DNA from 4 places in the Neobacillus sp. NPDC097160 genome. Region 2 is predicted to be linked to each of the others. Evidence: riboswitches for the same ligand, from Rfam matches in the RefSeq annotation. Region 2 holds a riboswitch; each other region holds the start of a gene.
The links. A riboswitch is a leader RNA that binds a small molecule or an ion and turns the genes downstream of it on or off. The one in region 2 is predicted to bind S-adenosylmethionine.
Positions count from the first base shown of each region.

Region 1: it holds a riboswitch for S-adenosylmethionine, as region 2 does, so the genes downstream of both, metE (5-methyltetrahydropteroyltriglutamate--homocysteine S-methyltransferase) here and mtnK (S-methyl-5-thioribose kinase) in region 2, are expected to answer to the same signal.
Region 3: it holds a riboswitch for S-adenosylmethionine, as region 2 does, so the genes downstream of both, ACIQXV_RS10770 (YezD family protein) here and mtnK (S-methyl-5-thioribose kinase) in region 2, are expected to answer to the same signal.
Region 4: it holds a riboswitch for S-adenosylmethionine, as region 2 does, so the genes downstream of both, ACIQXV_RS02785 (sugar ABC transporter substrate-binding protein) here and mtnK (S-methyl-5-thioribose kinase) in region 2, are expected to answer to the same signal.

Region 1 covers NZ_JBIWDU010000019.1:84,357-89,966, forward strand. The annotation lists gene ACIQXV_RS23725 (histidine phosphatase family protein) at 1-68, shown strand, start outside; gene metE (5-methyltetrahydropteroyltriglutamate--homocysteine S-methyltransferase) at 254-2,545, opposite strand; cobalamin riboswitch at 2,697-2,889, opposite strand; SAM riboswitch class I at 2,983-3,093, opposite strand; gene ACIQXV_RS23735 (ornithine--oxo-acid transaminase) at 3,165-4,373, opposite strand; gene pruA (L-glutamate gamma-semialdehyde dehydrogenase) at 4,446-5,610, opposite strand, start outside.
Region 2 covers NZ_JBIWDU010000017.1:92,155-97,764, reverse strand. The annotation lists gene ACIQXV_RS22260 (pyridoxal phosphate-dependent aminotransferase) at 1-1,013, opposite strand, end outside; gene ACIQXV_RS22255 (carbon-nitrogen family hydrolase) at 1,132-1,917, shown strand; SAM riboswitch class I at 1,984-2,143, shown strand; gene mtnK (S-methyl-5-thioribose kinase) at 2,244-3,428, shown strand; gene ACIQXV_RS22245 (PAS domain-containing sensor histidine kinase) at 3,526-4,656, opposite strand; gene ACIQXV_RS22240 (thiamine pyrophosphate-dependent enzyme) at 4,835-5,610, opposite strand, start outside.
Region 3 covers NZ_JBIWDU010000006.1:188,587-194,196, reverse strand. The annotation lists gene sat (sulfate adenylyltransferase) at 1-525, opposite strand, end outside; gene ACIQXV_RS10780 (sulfate permease) at 746-1,813, opposite strand; gene ACIQXV_RS10775 (phosphoadenylyl-sulfate reductase) at 1,902-2,618, opposite strand; gene ACIQXV_RS10770 (YezD family protein) at 2,698-2,892, opposite strand; SAM riboswitch class I at 2,921-3,022, opposite strand; gene ACIQXV_RS10765 (Fur-regulated basic protein FbpA) at 3,242-3,460, opposite strand; gene ACIQXV_RS10760 (hypothetical protein) at 3,727-4,008, shown strand; gene ACIQXV_RS10755 (ABC transporter ATP-binding protein) at 4,159-5,610, opposite strand, start outside.
Region 4 covers NZ_JBIWDU010000002.1:170,768-176,377, forward strand. The annotation lists gene ACIQXV_RS02775 (ABC transporter permease) at 1-33, opposite strand, end outside; gene ACIQXV_RS02780 (sugar ABC transporter ATP-binding protein) at 35-1,537, opposite strand; gene ACIQXV_RS02785 (sugar ABC transporter substrate-binding protein) at 1,605-2,720, opposite strand; SAM riboswitch class I at 2,847-2,954, opposite strand; gene yfkAB (radical SAM/CxCxxxxC motif protein YfkAB) at 3,083-3,574, opposite strand; gene ACIQXV_RS02795 (hypothetical protein) at 3,606-3,755, opposite strand; gene ACIQXV_RS02800 (hypothetical protein) at 3,877-4,101, opposite strand; gene ACIQXV_RS02805 (hypothetical protein) at 4,133-4,789, opposite strand; gene ACIQXV_RS02810 (helix-turn-helix domain-containing protein) at 4,898-5,167, opposite strand; gene ACIQXV_RS02815 (helix-turn-helix domain-containing protein) at 5,402-5,610, opposite strand, start outside.

The DNA.
Region 1 (5,610 bases), on a different contig from region 2:
GTGGCGATTTTCACGTTGATCGTGTGGCGGATACCTCTTTTAGAGAATTTGGAAATAACAGAGCCTGACCACATATTTATACCAATTGGAGGACAGGCATCTTTTAAAAATATTTTCTAAAAAGAAGCCTGTCCCTTTTATTACGGAAGATGATTAAATAGTTCAGATACAGAAAAAATAAAAAAGCCCTAGTCCGATTAACAAAACTTCTGGACTGGGCCTTTTTTAGATTTCAAATGCTTAATTATTATTCCTATTTCACGAGGAGTTCTTCTCTCGTTTGTTCTGCTGATTTCACCATGACTCGCAGTGCCGCGACCGTTTCATCAATACCTCGGGTTTTCAAGCCGCAATCGGGATTAATCCAGAATAGTTTTGGATCAAGTACTTGAAGTGCACGATGAATATTTCTGGTCATCTCTTCAAGCTGCGGGACACGCGGGCTGTGAATGTCGTATACACCAAGACCAATACCCTTATCATATGTATGGTCCTCAAAGGCATGAATGAGTTCACCATGGCTTCTTGAAGTTTCAATCGAAATAACATCTGCATCAAGCGCTTTGATTGCATTGATGATATGTTTAAAGTCTGAATAACACATATGGGTATGAATTTGCGTATCATTTTGAACAGAGGACGTCGCCAGTTTAAATGCATAAACAGCAGCCTCAAGATAGGCGGCCCATTTTTCACGTTTTAACGGCAGTCCCTCTCGAATGGCAGGCTCATCCACTTGAATCATACGGATTCCATTTTCCTCAAGTGTTTCCACTTCTTTTCGAAGTGCAAGCGCAATTTGATTTGCCACTGCATAACGTGAAATATCATTACGGACAAATGACCAGTTTAAAATCGTAATCGGGCCTGTCAGCATTCCTTTTACTGGTTTGCTTGTTAACGATTGGGCATAAACAGTTTCTTCAATTGTCATAGGTTTCTTGAATGCGACATCACCGTAAATAAGCGGCGGCTTCACACATCTTGAACCATATGACTGAACCCAGCCGTATTTTGTAAATTGAAATCCAGCTAATTTTTCACCAAAATATTCAACCATGTCTGTCCGTTCAAATTCTCCATGTACCAACACATCCAGACCGAGTTCTTCTTGAATATCAATCCACTTTTTTATTTCCGCCTTTATAAAGGCTCCATAATCACTATCGGTTAATTCGCCTTTCCGCCATTTTAAACGCTGTTTTCTGACTTCTTTTGTTTGCGGGAAGCTCCCTATCGTTGTCGTAGGAAGAACTGGTAATTGAAAAGCTTTTTCTTGAATTCCCTGCCGGACGGTAAATGGGGCTCTCCGCTCTGCTTGATCCTTCTGTAAGCTGAGTGCAGCTTCACGGACTTGAGTGTTATTTCGAATCGATGATTGATTTAATGTCTGAATCGCTCTGGTACTTTCTGCGATTTCCTTCTCGATCTCTTTTTTTCCATCGTTTATGCCTTTTGTAAGTATCACCGTTTCCGCTAATTTTTCATCAGCAAATGATAACGTATCTCTTAGCAACTCATCGAGCGTTTCTTCGATTTTTACTGTCACAGGTACATGCAATAAGCTTGATGACGGCTGAACAATTAGACTTGTTTTGGGAACAACCTCGGTAATCTCTGTAAGAATTGAAAATGTCTCCTCAAGATTCGTACGCCAAATGTTGCGACCATCAATTACTCCAGCTGCAAGGACCTTATTTTTTGGAAAGCCGTATTTTTTCAAGGCAGCAAGATTCTGACCTTCATCATGTACAAAATCCAGTCCAATTGCCTGAACAGGAAGTGAAATGACCTCTTCGTAATGCTCGATACTTTCAAAATAAGTTTGCAAGATCACCTTTACGTTGGGTGCTGCATCATGCAATGCCTGGTAGACTTCGTTAAATATAGCAATCTCTTCTTTTAAAATACTAGCAGCTAAAATCGGTTCATCGAATTGTACCCATTCTACGCCTTCTGCCTCTAGTTCGCGTAAAATTTCAGCATAAAGAGGGACAAATTGTTCGACAACTGCTTTAAACTCACTTTTGTTATAGCCTTTTGATAGCTTTACAAATGTAACCGGTCCTAATATAACAGGTTTTCCATGAATACCAAGTTTTTGTTTCGCCTCTTGGTAAAATTGAAGCGGGCGGTTTTCAACAAGAGCAGGCGCTGTTTCAGCAAGCTCTGGAACTATATAATGGTAGTTTGTATTAAACCATTTGGTCATTTCAGATGCAACTGCATCTTTCGTTCCTCGAGCAATATCAAAATAGGTTTCAAGTGGTATCTTCCGGCCGCTGTATTCAAATCGTCTCGGTACTAAACCGAACATAACGGCCGTATCTAGCACATGATCGTATAAGCTAAAGTCTCCAACCGGGATCAAGTCCACTCCCTGCTCCTGCTGCTTCACAAGCTGCTGCAGGCGAATCTCCTCCATTTGCTTTAAGAAGGCTTCTTTGCCTACTTTACCTGCCCAAAACTGTTCCAGTACTTGTTTCCATTCGCGTTTTTCACCAATTCTTGGGTACCCTAAATTTGAACTTAATACTTTTTCCATAATGGTTTTTCTCCCCTTTGTGTTTTGGTCCTCAACTAAAAAAATCTCTCTTTTCAAAATAAAAAGAGAGATTCATACGTATAGTTAACTAGAGTTGAGACCTTCTGGATTCCTCAACACGTATTCCTCACCCCCCTATATCCTCGTAGAGTATAAGTGCATACAACAGGCAGGTCTCCTGACTTTGGTTCATCGCTTCTTATCCCTTCCCATTTCAATATGAAACAGTGGCAGTTCGATAAGTCGCTCCCCATTACAGTGGCGGGACCGTGCCGGTATTTCACCGGTCTTCCCTTTTAAGCCGTGTAAATCATTTACACAGCACCTGAAGCTTTTGATATAAAGTTTTTAAAAACAGATTTGGAACCATTTATCTCGTGAAAAACAAAAAGTCTCTCTAATGGTACATAGAGAGACTTGCGAATCCTTTGTCATCCCTCTCATTTGCCAAAGCAATATGCCTTGCTGGAATTAGCACCTTTTTAACAAATTTGTTAAATGGTTGCTGGGCTTCATAGGGCCAGTCCCTCCGCCTCTCTTCATAAGAGCTTTTAATTTTTAAAAATGTTTTGAATTATTTGCAATAATAGCATGCAAAACAGGTACTGTCAAAGATTATTTATTTATAAGCCAAAACCTGTTTAATTTTTTCAACAGCCCAATCAATTTCTTCCTTTGCAATTATAAGCGGCGGCGCAAAGCGAATCACCGTATCATGGGTTTCTTTACATAACAGTCCTTCATCCTTTAACTGCTCACAATAAGGTCTTGCTTCCTCTGTTAGTTCAACGCCAATAAACAGGCCTCTGCCTCTAACTTCTTTTATAATTGGATTATTGATTGATTTTAATTGTTCAAGGAAGTAGTTTCCTAATTCAAGCGAGCGTTCTGCTAGTTTTTCATCTTCAAGCACTTCAAGTGCTGCAATCGAAACAGCACAGGCAAGTGGATTTCCACCAAAAGTTGAACCATGTGATCCTGGGTTAAATACGCCTAAAATATCAGCATTCGCTACGACACAAGAAATAGGGAATACACCACCGCCAAGTGCTTTTCCTAATATCAGCATGTCAGGATTGATTCCTTCCCATTCATACGCAAACATTTTACCCGTACGACCCAGACCTGCTTGAATTTCATCGGCAATAAACAAGACATTGTTTTCATTACATAAGTCAAATGCGGCTTTAATAAATCCTGCCGATGGAATGATAATCCCCGCTTCGCCTTGGATTGGCTCGATTAAAAATGCTGCAGTATTAGGTGTAATAGCTGCTTTTAACGCCCCGAGATCGCCATAGGGAATTAAGTTAATTCCCGGCAGCATCGGACCAAAGCCGCGCTTATATTCTGGATCAGACGATAAGGAAACAGCCCCCATTGTCCGGCCATGGAAGTTACCGGTGCAAGCAATGATTTCTGCTTGATTATCGGCAATTCCCTTAACATCATAACCCCAGCGGCGGGCAGCTTTAAGGGCAGTTTCAACGGCTTCTGCCCCTGTATTCATTGGGAGCGCCATGTTTTTATTGGTTAATTGACAAATCTTTTCATACCATGGACCAAGTTGGTCGTTATGGAAAGCACGGGAAGTAAGTGTCACCTTATCCGCTTGATCTTTTAAGGCTTGAATAATTTTTGGATGACGATGCCCTTGGTTAACAGCGGAATAGGCACTAAGCATATCCATGTAGCGGGTACCTTCCGGGCTTTCTACCCAAACACCCTCTGCTTTAGCAATTACGATTGGCAGCGGATGATAGTTATTCGCACCGAATTTTTCTGTTTGTTCAATGATTTCAGTTGTTTTTGCTGTTTTCATAGTCATTATGTTAGCTCCCTTCTTTATTTTTCCCAAAAGTAAGGACTTCAAGGAAGAAGACCCCTTTCGGAAAAATCCCTATAATGTTTCAGAAGTTGTTTTTGCCTGCATATGAAGCAGCAAATAATCAGGACCGCCGGCTTTTGAATCTGTGCCAGACATATTAAAGCCGCCAAATGGCTGATAGCCGACAATGGCACCGGTACAGACACGATTAAAATACAGATTTCCAACGTGGAATTCTTCCCTAGCCCGTTCAATATGTTCACGATTATTAGAAATAAGGGCACCGGTTAAACCATAGTCAGTATTATTGGCAATTTCCATCATATGGTCAAAGTCACGTGCTTTACAGATAGCCACCACCGGTCCGAAAATTTCTTCCTGCATCAAGCGTGATTTTTCATCAAGATCAGCGAAAATCGTCGGCTGGATAAAGTAACCTTTCGAATCATCGCCTTCACCGCCGGTCATCAATCTGCCCTCTTGTTTGCCAACTTCGATATAATTCATGATTTTCTTAAATGCCTTGTCATCAATAACTGGTCCCATATAGTTTTCAAGAGCTTCCGGGTTTCCAAGTGTGAGTGTCTTCGTTAAGGCAACCGCCCTTTCAATGACTTCGTCGTAAACATCTTGATGAACAACGGCGCGAGAGCCTGCAGAACATTTTTGACCGGAGAAACCAAAAGCAGAATAAACAATACTTTTTGCAGCTAACTCTAAATCGGCATCGCTGTCGACAACAACCGTATCCTTACCGCCCATTTCTGCAATAACCCGCTTAATCCAAATTTGCCCTGGGTGAACCTTTGCTGCACGTTCATTAATGCGGCAGCCGACATCGCGAGAACCTGTAAAGGAGACGAAACGTGTTTTCGGATGATCCACAAGGTAGTCACCAATTTCTGCACCGCTTCCCGGCACAAAATTAAGCACACCTTTCGGAAGTCCCGCTTCTGTCATAAGCTCTACAAATTTTGCAGCCACTACAGGTGTCGAGTTAGCAGGTTTCAACAGAACCGTGTTTCCCGAAACAATCGCGGCAACAGTTGTTCCGGCCATAATCGCTAATGGGAAGTTAAACGGTGAAATAATAATTCCGACTCCTAGTGGAATGTAATGGAATTGATTAAATTCGCCTTCACGGCTATTAACTGGAAAACCATCTTTAATACGGAGCATTTGTCTTCCATAATACTCAAGAAAATCGATTGCTTCTGCTGTATCGGCGTCCGCTTCG
Region 2 (5,610 bases):
TCAGATGTAATCCCATCCGGCACCTTTAACCAGGCAAAAAATGAACCCTTCGGTGCCGTGACATTCCATCCCAGCGACCGAAGACCATCGATTAATACATTTCGTCTCCGTTCATAAAGCTGGTTTAACTCTTTAACACAATCCTGCGGGCCGGTTAATGCTTCGGCCGCTGCCTCTTGTACCGCCCCAAATAAACTTACATACAGATGATCCTGAAGTAATTCAATAGCAGTAATGACACTTTCATTTCCTACGGCAAATCCGACACGCCAGCCTGCCATATTATAAGTTTTCGATAACGTATATATTTCAATCCCAACTTCTTTTGCTCCTTCAACCTGCAGGAAGCTCAATGGTTTTTCACCATCAAACCCGATTGCGCCATAGGCAAAATCATGAACGACACAAATATTGTTCACACTTGCCAGCTTTATTGTTTCCGCAAAAAATTCTGAAGTGGCCGTAGCTCCTGTCGGATTGTTTGGATAATTGAGGAACATTAATTTTGCCTTTGAAAGAATATCAGCAGAAAGTTCATTAAAATCCGGCAAAAAATGATTTTGCTCTCTTAATGGCATTGTTACCATTTCCGCGTTTGCCAGTGCGACTCCAGACAAATAATCAGGGTAACCCGGGTCGGGTACGAGAATGGTGTCACCTGGATTTAACAAGCACTGGGGTATTTCTACTAGTCCTGCTTTGCCGCCAAATAAAATGGCTACTTCTTTATCCGGATCAATTGTTACCCCGTATTCTTTAAAATAAAAATCCGCCGCAGCTTGTTTTAAATATCGATGTCCTTGAAACGGAGAATACTTGTGATTCAGAGGATTTGCAGCCGCTTCTTGAAGCTTAGCAACAATATGTGATGGGGTCGGCTGATCAGGGTTACCTTGACCTAAATTAATCACATCATGTCCCTCGGCAATATATTCCCCAACCTTCTTCACAAGCCCTGCAAAAAACTGTTTTGGCAGACTATTTAAAAGTTCTGATGATGGAAATTGCTTCATCTATTTCACCTGCTTTATTAGTTTTCAAAATTCATTTGAAATTCTAGTGATAAATGTTATAACTTTTATATCAGCTTGTAAAGATAAAATTCCGAAATTTCTTAAGAGGTGAAGATTTGTGAAATTAAAAATTACTTGTCTACAAATGGATATCTCCTTTGGTGACCCTTTAAAAAACTATCAATCTGCTGAAAGGTTAATTGAAAAAGCAATGAATGAGCACCCTGATATCATTGTCCTTCCAGAACTGTGGACAACAGGCTATGACTTAACACGACTTGATGAGATTGCCGACAAAGATGCCAAGCAAACGATTGAATTTCTCCAAAATGCGGCAAAGAAATTTCATGTTCATTTTGTAGGAGGCTCTGTGGCAAACCGTGAAGAAAACGGGGTAATGAACACACTGCTTATTGTTACAAAAGATGGCCAGCTTGCTCATCGCTATAGTAAACTACATCTTTTTAAACTAATGGATGAGCATCTCTATCTGCAAGCCGGTGCTGAAAAAGGATTATTTCAGATTGAAGATCAGTCGTTTGCAGGTGTTATTTGTTATGATATCCGTTTTCCTGAGTGGATTCGTGCACATACTTCAGAAGGAGCGGAAGCATTATTCGTTGTTGCCGAATGGCCTTTACTACGCTTGGAGCATTGGCGTGCTCTTTTAATCGCGAGGGCAATTGAAAATCAATGTTATGTGATTGCCTGCAACCGATCTGGTAGCGATCCGAATAATCAATTTGCCGGACATTCGATGGTAATTGATCCTTGGGGAGAAGTGATTGCAGAGGCTGGGGAAAAGGAAGAAATCTTATCCACCGAGATTGATGTGGCGCTAGTAAAGGAAATCCGTAAGAAGATTCCAGTTTTTGAAGATAGAAAACCACGGTTTTATAAATAATTTTCAAAATATATTGACACTATATTTATGAAACTGTTATTATTTTTACCATATTGAATAGCTTTACTCTTATCACGAGCTGGCTGAGGGATTTGGCCCTTTGAAGCCCAGCAACCGACCGGATCTCCATTTTTTTAAATGGGGCGCAGTTAACGCGTGGGGTTATTTTCCCAATATGGCACGGTGCTAATTCCAACAGAAGGATAATCTTTCTGAGAGATAAGAGGTGTGATAGACAATGTCTTCTAGCCTCTTTCAGATGAGAAAGAGGCTTTTTTAGTGCCTTATTGCACTTTTAAAGCCTCCATAACAAGGAGGAATTTATTATGAGTCAACTTAAGCAAACGTCATACGAGCCATTAACTGAACCTGCCGCCATCGAATTGGCATTAAGTCTACCTATTTTCACTGAAAATGCAGAACTATCCTGCAGGGAGATTGGTGATGGTAATTTAAATCTAGTTTTTCATATAGTCGATGTGAAGGGTGGAAAAGGCGTTATCATTAAACAAGCTCTTCCTTATGCCAAAGTCGTTGGCGAAAGCTGGCCGTTAACTTTAAAAAGGGCCAAAATTGAAGCAGATGCCTTAAAGACTTTTGGGCAGCTTGCACCAGATTACGTTCCCAAGGTTTATTTTACAGATGACGTGCTAGCCGTCACTGTAATGGAGGATCTTTCCCATCTTTTAATTGCTAGAACGGGATTTATTAACGGGGAAACATACCCGCTAATCTCTAAACATTTGGGCGAATATCTCGCCAAAACACTATTCTATACGTCAGATTATGGCTTAGGCCCCGCTGCAAAAAAAGCGCAGGTGCAAAAGTTTATCAATCCGGAGCTTTGCAAAATTACCGAGGATTTAATTTTTACTGATCCCTATTTTGATGCGGACACAAACGAATTTGAGGATAGCTTACGGACTGACGTCGAAGCTCTTTGGCAAGACGCGGAACTGAAGTTTCATGTAAATGTGTTGAAAAGAAGCTTTTTAACACAGGCAGAAGTTCTCCTCCACGGTGACCTGCATACCGGAAGCATTTTTGCAGGCAATTCAGATACAAAGGTCATTGATCCAGAGTTCGCTTTCTATGGCCCTGCCGGTTTTGATATTGGCCAAGTATTTGCGAATCTTCTCTTCGAGGTTATTGCGAACGATTCAAAACGTGATCACTTTATTCGTCATATTGAAACAGTATGGAGTGTCTTTAAAGACGAGTTTTCACGTCTCTGGAATACAGAAAATAAAGAGCTTTCTGCTAAAACTGATACATTCTTAGGCTATAATTTATCAAAGTTTTTTGAGGATTCCATTGGATTTGCCGGCTGCGAATTAATCAGAAGAACGATTGGACTCGCACATGTTGCAGATTTAGATAGTATTGAAGATGAACAAATTAGATTAGCAGCCAAACGGACGACATTAGAACTAGGGAAAATCCTAATTAAACAACGAAAAGAAATCACCGACGTCCCCTCTTTCATTGAAAAAGTCCATGGTGTATTGTAATCCCAATAAAAGCAATCCGGATCCATTCGGATTGCTTTTTTATTCAGGTTTAGACTACATAATGAAAAAACACTTCCGGAAAAGGACGAAAGTGTTTTTAAACCATTGGGTTATTGTTGTTATGATTAGTTGGCAAATAAATATAAAAAATCGTCCCCTTCCCTTCCTCACTTTCAATGTTGATCGTTCCTTTATGTTCATCGATGATTCTATAGCTTACCATCAACCCAAGTCCCGTTCCCCGGTCTTTTGTCGTGTAAAACGGTTCACCAAGCTTTTTTATCTTTTCTTCAGAAATCCCCATTCCTTCGTCCTTGATTTTTATCTGAATTTGCTGGTTTTCCATTTTCTTGATGGTAATCGTAATATTCCCTCCACCTGGCATTACCTCGATAGCATTCTTTATTAAATTAATAAAGACCTTTTTCAATTGATTGGGTTCACAAAATACAAGCGGAAGCCCGGCATCATATTCTGTTACAAATTGAACGTTATAAAGAACCGCCTGCGCTGTAAGCAGGTCAACCGTTTCCTTCATAATTTGAATTATATCCTTTTCCTGAAAGCTAATTGCCTGCGGTTTTGCAAGGATTAGAATTTCATTAATAATTGAATCAATTCGTTGTAATTCTGTGGTAATAATTTGATAATACATCGAATGCTCTTTTGTAATACTGCCTTCAAGTAATTGAATGAACCCTTTCAAAGCTGTCATAGGATTTCGTATTTCATGAGCAATTCCTGCCGCAAGTTCACCAATTACATTTAATGTATCAGATTTCCGCAGCTGTTCTTGCATGACTACTTTTTCTGTTACATCCTTAAATACTGTAAAATTTACGCCCCCGACAATATCCCCTTTGGAAGAGAATTCAAAATATCTCTTTTTACCATCCTCCATTTCAAAGATGATTGAGGATGCGGTTTTTCCTTTATGAAGAAGCTGATCAATATGCTTCAAAATTTCTTGTTTTTTCCCCTCCAGCGGGGTATTTGGTTCATATACCCGGTTTCCAATTAATTTTTTCTTTGGTAAACCAATCATTTTTTCAGCGGCAGCATTTACATCAACAATCCGATGTTCATGATCCCAGAGAATAAGTCCGTCTATGGAATCTTCAAAAATCTGTCTGTATTTTTGTTCGCTTTTCTGCAAATCCGTTCCCTTCGTCTGTTCTATATTTTTATCATAAGGTAAAGGATATTCCTGATTGAACTGCTTCTCCAACTTATAGCACCCCGCGAACTTCTTTAATCAAGCAATCATATAGAATCATATATTCTACATAATACGCTAAAATTCCTTTTCTGCCGACCTACAAATTTTTCATTTATCACGAAGATGAATCAAAGTCAAACAGCAAAAAAACGCAAAGCACCAAAAGTACTTTGCGTTTTCAATTTTTTTATAACATTGAATTTTCATGTTTAGCCATTAGGCGCTGCCACCTTTTTTCTACTTCTGCTTCAAACTCTTCTAAAATTGGTTTATTATCCTCTTTTAGCAGATGTTTAGTTTTGCCCATATATTTTAACCATTCGGAAAGCGGAATGCGTTTATTCTTATCTTCCGGATTATACGTAATCGTGGTAACTCCTTGCTCTACTTCATATAGCGGGAAGAAGCAAGAATCTACTGCAGCTTCGACAATTTTCGTACCGAAACGGTCATCAGATTTCCAGTTTAATGGACATGTGATAAGAATTTTACCGTAAACCGTTCCCACATTTTGTGCGTACCATTGTGCCTTTGCACCTTTTTTCACTAAGTCTTGCGGAAATGCCTCTGATCCCGTAAACACATAAGGAATATTGGTGGCAGCCATAATTTGCGCTGTATCTTTATGATGAAACGCTTTTCCTTGCTGCTTCTTCCCTACTCCAGATGTGCTAGTCATATGACCCATTGGGGTAGAATAAGACATTTGTGAGCCCGTATTCATATAGCCTTCATTATCATACTCAAGCATAATCAGCTTATGTCCACGAAGCGCTGTACCAATGGCCGACCCCATGCCAATATCCATACCACCATCACCAGTGATCATCACAAAGGTTGCATCGTCGGAAATGTTAATTTCACCACGGCTTTTTAATTCCATAAACGCTTCCAGCGTACCTGATAATGTCGCAGCTCCATTTTGGAACAAGTTGTGCATCATCGTCTGCTTATGTGAGGTGC
Region 3 (5,610 bases), on a different contig from region 2:
TAGTGCTCGAGTTTCCTTCGGCTCTAGCCATACATCGCTGAATACTCCTTTTTTCGGTTTTTTAACTAATGTTACTTCACCAGCAACATAGACCGGACCTCTTTCATAAAGTCGCTTAACTCCCGGATGGGCAAGCTCTGGTGTTCTGTAAACCTCAATTGCTTCCTTATCTATATTCGGTTCGTACCATTCAGATACCTTAATAACACCATAAACCTCTTTTTGAAAAACTAACTTGATTTCTTGGCCCTCAGTTAGGGTTGCTGCGGTTTGATAGGAGACAGGAAGTGTCACAGGAATCGACCAGATCGTGTTGTCAGCTAAGCGCATGTTAGTGACGACGGATTCGTAATCAGCTTTTCCGAGGAACCCTGTTAGCGGACTGAACAGTCCTACTCCTATGAGTTCAAGGTCACTCAAGGCGATTGCATCAATTTCAAGTTCTTTTTCAATTAGGGAAAGGTCATAGTTTGGGTTATAAGCTTGAATTAATTTTCCTCCATGAGGTTTAGGTAAAAATGACATATTTTCTTCAAATCCTTTCAATAATTAATGTTTTAAAATGCTGTTATTGGCGGATAATACACTCCAATCAGCGCATAACACGTTCTAATCAGCGATATCCACTCCAATCAGCGCATAATCCACTCCAATCGGCGGATAACACGTTTCAATCAGCGGATAACACGCTTCAATCAGCGCATAATCCACTCCAATCAGCGCATCCACGCGGCCCATTCTCCCCTTAATCCTTCACAACCTCCTGATGCACTGTTATCGCGGGCTTTTGCCGCTTCATCAATGACAACACACCGATGACGGAAATCAGCACACCAACCATAGCGATGATCGGGTAAAAATTATGCTCGATGATCAATTGAATGAGGGTGTATGACAGCACCATCGACAGGACAGGTGATACGATCCAAACGGTAAGCAGCTGGACGACGATGTCTTTTTTCAAAACGGATCTGCCGTGCTTCGCGAAGCCCATTCCAATAATGGATGAGGTCGTGATTTGAGTCAGCGGGACAGGGATCCCGAATACAGATGCCACTGTCACGATGGTAGCGCCTGTTCCTGAGATCACGCAGCCCTCTTCCAGCTTCAGCGCCGTTATTTTTTTTCCGTTTGTTTCAAGGACGCGCTGCCCAAGCAGTAATGCCCCGCCTGCGACGAATAAGCCACCCCAGAAAATGCCGGTTCCGGTAGAGAGGATTTTGGCGCCGACTAGCGGTCCGACAGCATTCGCTACATTGTTCATCCCGGCCGAAAAGGCTTCAAACAGCCCCATAAAAACGACCAGCAAAGATAGAACAGGAACAGCTTTTGGAGCCTCCATCCATTTTTTAAGCCTTTTATTTTTCAAAATATAGGAAGCACCGATGGCGATAACGAATGCGGCAAACGGTGTAAGCAGCCAAAAAAACATGATCCAGACAAGCTTGCTGACAAATACCGACTGGTACACAATCCCGGCGCCGACGACAGAACCAACTGCCACTTCACTTGTGGAGAGCGGGATGCCAAAGATATTGGCCAAAAATAAGGATAATGCAGCTGACGACAAAACGATTAGGGCAATTGGAACGGTAAAGGTGTGATTCGGGACAATCCCGCTGCCAATTGTTTTGACAACTTCACCGCCGCCGAGCCAAGCTCCAAAGAATACAGCGATACTACACAACAGGAGGGCCAGCCGCTTTTTCACAACTCCAGATCCGTAGGCTATACCCATCGAAGCCGCCGCGCCACTGGCACCAATATTTATGGCGAAAAATAATCCAATTGTTAATGCAATAATTGTGAGCAAAAGAAAAGCCTCCTTTATCCCGCATCAGTGGGGAACTGACTGTTTGATTCAACTTTCATCAGCAAAGCCCCACTAGTTAAGATTCACCTCAGCGGGTATGCAAACCACATTCCGTCTTCCCACTTCCCGCCCAGCGGCCGGCACGTGAGTCACCATCCGACCCGGCAGGTTGTGTACATGGAAAGCAGCCGATACTTGGGTATTGATGGTCGTGCAGGGTGTTGTACGGGAGGTCTTTTTCCCTGATGTAGTCCCAAACATCATCCCAAGTCCAATGAATCAAAGGACAAATTTTGATATTCTCGAATTTTTCATCCTTATTTATGAATTCAGTTTCTGCCCTTGTTGGTGACTGTTCCCTGCGAAGCCCCGAGATCCACGCTTGTTTTGCTGTCAATGTCTCCTTCAAGGGAATGACCTTGCGGATTTGGCAGCATTGGTTCGGATCTCTTTTCCATAAGGCTGACCCGTACTCCGCCGCCTGTTCATCTAAACTTACCTTTGGCTGTTTGCGCTCAATCCTCAGAGTCGGAAAGCGGGCTTCAATCTTATCAATCACCTCATACGTTTCCGGGAAGTGTAAGCCAGTATCTAAAAAAACAATCTGGGCATCTGGCTTCACTTGCTGGATTAGGTCAATTAACACAATTGCTTCGGCCCCGAAACTTGATGCATAAACAATTTCCTCATCAGGATAAGAATGGTATACCCACTCTAAAACGGAACGAGCACCCTTTGTTTCATCTTCAATTTGAAAATCACCTGAAATTTGTCTCCAATTATTAAACGTAATAGCAGTTGTCATGGCTCCAAGCCTCCTTTTTTCCAAGAAAAAAAGGCAGTCTTCCACTTAATAAAGTGAAGACCGCCTCTAGTTTGTCTAGTCAGCGATTTTTATTTTGTTGAAGACGAACCTTTTCATTTTTCTCAAGTTGCACAATTTTTCCATCCTGGACCACAAGCGTGATCGATCCAAATTTTAACGTTTCCAGCATCTTCTCTAAATGCGCAATGAGTTCTTCTCTTTCATCAGCTTTCAGTTGATTCGTCCCCCTTTCATGAAAAAGACGTCCTTCCAATCGGGAAAGGCGTCACATTTCTGTATACACCTTATCGCTCAAAATGAAAGTCATTTTGCTGGAGTTAGCACCTTACAATGCAGGTTGCCATGCTTCATCGGGCCAGTCCCTTAGCCACTCTTGATAAGAATTTATAATATTTATTGAAATTAATCCTACCATACCAATAGGTTTTAAGTAAATAAGAAAATGAAAAATTTAAAAAATTATCATTTGCACCTTTTTTAAGCTTGTCCTAGTATCGAATAATGCCGGACATTCTAGGTAAATTCGCATAGAAAAAAGCAGCATAATAACTGCTTTTTACACTTGCATCTTCATATTTTTAAGTATCTTTTACTCTCATTTACTAAGTATTCAAAAAGGAATCCCACTCACTATCCATGGAAATCGGAGCAAGATCCTTACCTTCCACTTGTTTTTCAATATCTTTATATTCTTCCTCTAAATCGCTTAAAGTCCATTCATAAAGGTGCTTGTTATTTATTTTATAAATGCCGGATTTAATGAGCTCATCAATTAGAAGATGTCTTTTTTGTTGAACCTCATTCTGTTGTAAATGATTCATCATCTGAACCCTCCAATCGTTAGACTTAAGGGCATTATAAATTGTATTTACCCCAAATATTGTCGAATAATCATTTAATTACATTCATTTAATGGAATTGTATGAACGTCAATAACTAGCCTGTTCATTTTATGCGGTTTGTAATAATTTAATACGAGTGAAATATTATCTACCTTCTTAGCTTAGTTATTTTTGAAAAATTTTTTAAAAACTTGATGCCATTTTGCCTAATCTGCATTTACTGTAATGTGAAGGAGATGATGACAATGACGGAATTAAATTTTCATCAAATTGCCCATGAGTTATTAAAGAAAGAAGTGGAGCTTGTTACTCTTCAAGGTAATTTTACTGGAAGGCTTCTTGAGGTTGGTAATGATGTTCTTGTATTGGAAAGCAGGGGCCGAATTCGTCCAAGACTTGTAGCCATACGAATTGAGGTTATTGTGGCAATTTTTCGCGTAGAGCAAATGCCAAGAGGACCATTTGGTTTTAATCCTCCAGAGGAATTGAATGCTGAGCAGGACCAGCATGAAAGCAGCGATGATTAAGAGCAGGCCGGACGCCTAAATACCAAGAATTAATCATGAGCAGTCGATGCGGATGCTCTTTTGTTATTTATAGATAAAATTAATTTCAGAGAAAGCAAAAGTTTTAATCTTGCTTTCTCTTTTTTACGATTGAAAATCTTATGGGTAAACCTAGTTTACGTGCTGATGTGTGATAAATCCATTTGTCTTTGATGCATAGGGCAGCACAGTGACAGAATCTCTCTTAGTATTTTGTCTTGTAAATAATTCCTTATAATAACCGTTTATGTTTAGTAAGTTTTCGTGGTTTCCACTTTCCATGATTTCTCCGTTTTTCACAACAAATATCGTATCAGCATGTAAAATGGTTGAAAGCCGATGAGCAATCATAATGATGGTCTTTTCCTTGTCAAAGTGTTGAATTGACTCTTGAACAAGCTGTTCACTTTCATTATCAAGTGCACTTGTGGCTTCATCCAGTATAATAATAGAGGGATTTTTTAAAAATACACGTGCAAGTGAAATCCGTTGTTTTTGGCCACCAGAAAGTTTAATCCCTCGTTCTCCTATTTCTGTGTCATATCCTTTCGGCAACATGGAAATAAATCCATGCGCAAAGGCTTTTCGAGCGGCAGAAATGATCTCATCATCTGTGGCATCAAGCTTTGCCATTTTAATATTGTCTTTAATTGACGAGCTATATAAAAAATTATCCTGTGTAACGATTCCCATATGATCCCTTAAACTAGATAAAGAAAAGTCTTGAATATTCATACCATCGATTAAAACTATACCGTCATTTACATCATACATTCTAGTCAACAGCTGTAAAATAGTGCTCTTACCGCCCCCGCTCTCTCCAACAAAGGCGTATGTCTTCCCTTTTTCTAGCGTCATTGAAAGGTTGTTAATAATGTTGTTTTTTCCATCATAAGAAAACGATACTTTATTGAACTGAATCGAATGATCAAACCGGGTTAAGTCAACCGGGTTCGTTTTTTCAATAATTGTAGCAGGTGTAGAGAGGAACTCAAATATCCTTTTTAGGGCCACATTTCCTTCCATGATCGCAGGGTAAGCATTGACTAAAGCAGCTACAGGACTCCGCATTTTATCCACATAGGCAAAGAACGCGATTAAACTGCCGACTGTTATACTGCCATCGATGACAAATAGACTTGCAACGATTGCAACAATAAATGGTGTCATATCAGAAAGAACGTTAACTAACGCTAGCATCACTGCATTTATTTTAGCGTGCTGATCTGTTAATGTGTCGAAATGCGTTAAGTGCTGATCCAATTCTTGTTTGTCGCGCTTTTCAGCAGCAAATAATTTCGATAAAAATGCACCTTGTATTTTTTCAAAAATAAACCCGCTCATTACGGAACGATACCGCATCATGTTACGGGTTGATTTTTTAAACCGCTTTGAAAGAATATGAGCCAGCATAAATTGAAATCCAACTAGCACTACAGAAAGGATGGTCAATTTAACATTCAGCGTCATCATAACCGCAACGACAAACAAAAGCACAATCATTTCAATCCAGATGTTTCCGAAAACAGCTGTCAAGAAACCTTTTATCTTTTCAATATCATCGAAAAAGCGTGTGCCAATTTC
Region 4 (5,610 bases), on a different contig from region 2:
TCCTTGATTCTTAGCTGAAATTTTTGCTTCCATTCTACCTGCCCCCTGTTGAATAAAATAATACTTCCTCTTCATTCGTTGCCTTTGTAACCAATTCCTTTACTGACCTGCCATCATATAAAACATAGATTCGATCCGTGATTCCGATCATTTCGGATAGTTCAGATGAAGCGTAAATGATGGCCTTTCCTCTTCTTGCCAATTCGATGATTAATTCAAAGATGTCCTTCTTTGCTCCTACGTCAACACCTTTTGTTGGTTCATCAAAAATATAAACATCTGCCTCAGCAACAAGCCACTTCCCGATTGCCACCTTTTGCTGATTTCCACCTGATAGATTTTGCACCTTCGTTTCTTCCGATGGTGTTTTAATACCAAGAAGACTGATCAACTGTTTTGCCGAATTTTTTTCCTTTTTTCTGTCTACAAAACCAAATACCTTTGAAAAACTTCCTAGATTCGCAGCGGACAAATTAGCTTCAACGGATTCAAGAATGAGAATTCCTTCTTTTCTCCGTTCCTCCGGGACTAAGGCAAGCCCGTTTTTTACCGCATCATATGGGCTTTTTAAGGATAATTTGTTCCCATTAATGATGATTTCTCCGCCTGTTAGTTTCTCCGAACCAAATAATGCTTTGCACAGTTCTGTCTTTCCAGCCCCTACAAGCCCTGCAATACCAACGATTTCTCCTGATTTAACGTGCAAATGTAAATCTTTAATTTTTTCCTTATCTGTAAGTCCCTTTACTTCAAAAACCGTGTTTCCAATTGCCGTATTTTTTTCTGGGAACTGTTCCTCCAGCTTTTGCCCAAGCATATGCTCGACAACTTTATTTTGGGTAATAGCGGCAATCTTTTCTTTTTCCACAAATTCACCGTTTCTCATGATGGTTATCACATCACACACTTCAAAAATTTCCGGTAAGCGATGGGAGATAAAAACAATTCCTACATCTTGCTTTTTTAACACTCGAACAATCCGAAAAAGTTCGTTCGTTTCCAGATGGCTCAATGGTGCTGTCGGTTCATCCAAAATCAGAAACTTACATTGATTCGAGATTGCTCTGGCAATTAAGATCATTTGTTTTTCCGCAAGTGTCAGCTCACTCACAAGCTTCTTTGTCGAAAGTGTGATGTTCATCCCCGTTAAAATTTCTGCTGCTTTTTGATGAAGCTTCTTCCAGTTTATCCACTGGCTATTCCCCATGTTATGGACGGTGTCGAGCAGCATGATATTTTCCGCGACAGTTAAATACGGTATGAGGGCAGTATCAACTTCCTGGTATACAATTTGAATTCCGGCATCCTGGGCACATTTTGGCGAACGGATATTGAGATGTTTCCCGTCCAGCGATATCTCCCCTGTGTAATGGTCATAAGCCCCTGATAAAACCTTCATTAACGTTGATTTCCCAGCACCATTTGCCCCAATCAATGCCTGAATAGTTCCCGTTTCCGTTGAAAAATTTACTTGATTCAATGCCCTTACACCTGGAAATTCAATCGAGATGTTTTTCATTTCTAATGTTGAGCCCATCGAACTTCCACCCCCTTATTAAAACGGCACCCCCTTAATCTAGCGAAAAAGAGAGTGCAGCTCACGATTACTTCTTATAATGCTTCTTTAATGTTTTCATCCAATCCTCTTCAAATGCTGTGGACTCGCCCCAGCCTGGAATGATTTTTGAAAGATTAACCATGTTTATAGGATCCTTTGACTTCTGAAGATTTTCTTGTGAAACAAGCGATGCTTCTAAATCATATGTTTTCGGTGTTTCTTCACCGGCTAATTTTTTCGCAAGTAATCTCATATCAACAGCACCGATTAATTTAGGGTCAACCGCAGCTGTATATTTCCAAGCACTGCCTTTTCTTTGGATATCTTGGAGGTCGGCATTCGACACGTCAATCCCATAGATTTTTACCTCTTCACGCCCTGCTTCTTTAAGTGCACGTGCTGCACCGATGGCAAAGGCATCCCAAGTAGCAAAAATCGCATCCAATTTACCTTTCGGATATTTATTCAACATCGCGGCCACTGCATTTTGCGTTTGGACACTTGTATCAGCAGCAGCTACCCCGAAACGCTCCACTTCTTTGATACCAGAGTTTTTTGCAAGCACATCCTGGTAAACTTTGTTGCGGCGGACCATTGGCGGGAAACCGTCTACCCATAGGTAAGCAATATTCGCTTTACCATTCGTTTCCTTTACAAGCTGGTCAAGCGCTAACGTCGCTAATGCCTCGTCATCCTGCGAAGTAATGGTTACACCCTCTACATTTGCTAAGTTTGGATTTGAATCAAACGCTACAACACTTTTTCCTTTTTCAACAATCTTCTTCACATCGTTAATTGTCGCATCATCATCGCCATGGGAGATGATAAAGCCGTCATAGTCTTGGTCTAGTGCCTGATTAATGGCATCATGGAATTTTGCTGTGTCGCCATTTGCCGTAAACACGTCCACTTTTAAACCTAATGCTTCTCCCTCTTCCTTTGCCCCTGCTAGGAATTGGGCAGTATGATCGTCACCGCCAATTTTGCGGATGACCTTGATTTTTAACTGATCCCCTTTGGAAAATGCTTCTGGTACCCCTACAAGCGAAACCTTTTTGTTGCCGCCTGCCTGCTTTGTTTCTCCTCCAGATGCACATCCTGTGAGTAGTAGTGTTGCTGCCAATGCTGATACGAATGTACTTTTTAAAATATTTCTTTTCATTTTAAAACTCCTTCTCTTTGTTTTTACTAATTCTCCGTTTCTCCTATAGGAAAAGTTTGTTTTTATGTAAAATAAAAAACCTCTCCAGAAAAGAGAGGTTTCATCACAAATAGAAGGACTACTCCTCTCTTATCTTTCAAACAAATAATTTGTTTGCAGGATTTAGCACCAATTCCTTTCCGGAACGGTTGCTGGGCGTCATCGGGCCAGTCCCTCTGCCACTCTTGATAAGAGAACGTAATATTCATTTAAAGTATTAAACTTAATTTAAACTCCTATTAATAAGTTGTCAATAGTATTTTGAATATTTCTAATTAAAAATATCCAAAATACTCGTATTAGATTTTCAATTTCCTTGTTTTTTACTTTTGTATTCTATTTTTTCTTAAGCTAAAGTCACAATCTCGATAATAGCTATTTTTTACTAAGATGTTGGGGCCGAGGCAGGAAACTGCTGGACAATGGCAGCTCAAATCTTTAGCCAATGTTGATGATTGCCAAGTTTCGTAGGCATCTTTCAGCTTCGTAGTTTGGATATTTCCTAGCGATGGTGTGTCACCAAAATCAGTGACAATTATGTCACCGTTAAATATATTTACATTTAAACGGGAACGGCCGTCCGGATCGTTTCTGACGGTGACATTCTTACATTCATACAGTCTTTTTAAAAGGTCTAAATCCTCTTGGTTACTGCTGCATGCATAGAATGGCAGTGTTCCAAACAGCATCCATACCTTTTCATCCCGTATATCTAGTAAGTGATGGATAGCCTCTCTAATTTCATCCAATGATAAGGTTTCAAGATTACTAGCAAAGTCGCTAGGGTACATAGATTGTAATGAATCTCTTGGCATTTGGCAATAAAAAAAAAAGAGCGTTACCCTGTTAAAGAGCTAACGCTTTGTTGACTAGTTTATTTAGATTAAGTTCGCCCTCTACTACAACTATAACGCCATTTTTACCTACGAAAATATTCTCTTGCTGCGGCTGCGGTCTTCCTAGTAGCTTTGCGATTTTAGAAGTTTGCTTATCCATCCTGCTAACGCCCTCTTTCGTTGTAATTTACAAAGATAGGCGCAGCCCTTCGCAATATTTGGTATCAATGGACAAAAAAAGAGCGCTAAGGCTGTTAATGCCCTGCGCTGCTTCTTCGTTATTACCTTTTCTCATAATTCGCTAAAACTAACTCTTTGTAACGCTTGTATGCGTTCGCTGCTGCCTTATTACCTAGCCCCTTTTCGTATAGCTTATAAAGGTCGTCTAAGTTAGGCGCTGCCGTGTTATAGCCTGTTAGGTCGGTGGTCATGTAGTCGGCGGTCGTATGTTTTAATACATTTTCGTCTCCTAGGATTAACATATTGTTAGTTATAATAACTCGCAAAATGTCACCCCCTTTCGCTGCTGCTGCGTTATTACATGCCCATTTCTACACGTTTAACAAATTCGCTTTTAGACGTGAAATAAGCGTATGAATTATTGGCATAGTGCTGTGTGTCTCTGCTAATTTCGCCTAATTTTTCCGCTAGAATGGAAGGCACAATGCCCGAATTTAACATAGCTTTTGCTCGTCCTAGTGCCTCTGTAGCCGCCTCTGCGCCTTGTGGCTGCGCTCTCTTGAATAACTCCGAATGAATGGCGCTTAGCTGCCGTTTAGCTTGGTGGCGGTCTTCTACCGTTCCAGTTAGCGCATAGCTTGATAGTTCTAGTACGCTTTCGGCGGCTTGCTTGGCTAGCGTTGGTTGTTCAACCTCTGTTAGCGTTTGAAGCGCCTCTAGTGCCGTCTTAGCGCTGCCTGCAAAGATTACCTTCGCTTTGACTTGCTGCATTTTACTATTGAATAACGCTTGCTCTACGTCGGAAGGTTGTGGCGTTCCTTTCGCTAATAGTCGTTCTGCGTCTACTTTGGCAGATACAACCGCCTCGTCATGCAACCGCTGCATGGCGTGTAAATCCTTCATCGCTTTTACTTCGAATTGGTTTTGTAGCCTCGTTAGTTTGTGCTGCTTGCCTTCGTGCGATAGTAGACGGTCTGAATTAATCTTGGTTCGTTCCGCTCGGTATACATCCATTACAAACGGTCTCATAACTGGAATAACGCTGTCTCGGATTTCTTGTGCCTTCGCTAAGCTTTCGTTAATTTTTTCTACTGTCATAGTGTTTTCGCTCCCTTTTCGTTTTTATAAGTCTGCTTGCTGCTGCAACTTCATTTTTAGGCGTGCATGGCTGCGCTTGTCTGCATCGCCTTCTAATAGTTCCGCAATCGTTACTAGGTCTTCCTCGGTATAACGTAGCGCCTTTTGTAAGCGTCTTATTGTGCTAGGCTGCGGCTCTTGTCTGCCTTTCTCATAACGGTTGATTGTTACAAGCGATACCTCTACCTTCTCCGCCAATTCTTTTTGTGATAAATTAACCGCTCTGCGAATATAGTTTAGTTGTTGTCCGTTCATGTTATCGTTCCTTTCGTTTTTGGTTGTGTAATTTCTATCGTTCGTTAGTCGTCATAGTGTAAATAAAGAAGGGCTAGCTAGCGAACGACTAACGCTAACCCTTTGCGCATATGATACACACATAGAGGGACGAAGCTTTCCCTATTACTAGGTACGACTAATTCCGCCTAACTTGGCGTGTATATGAGATATTCTTATCGTTTCTTAGCTGCTGCTGCGCTTGCCTGCCGCAAACTAAAACGGTAAGTCTTCGAAGTCTGTTGCTTCGCCTGCCTGCGTATCACTCTCACTATTGTGAACGCTCTTAATCTCGGCAAAGTAGCGCTCTTTTTCTTCCCTGCGCTCTTCTACCTTCTTGTATCGCTTGTCATATTTCGCTTTCACTTCGGGGAACTGCGTAAAAAAGTCCTCTCTGCTTAACGGCTTCATTGGTACGTATAAAT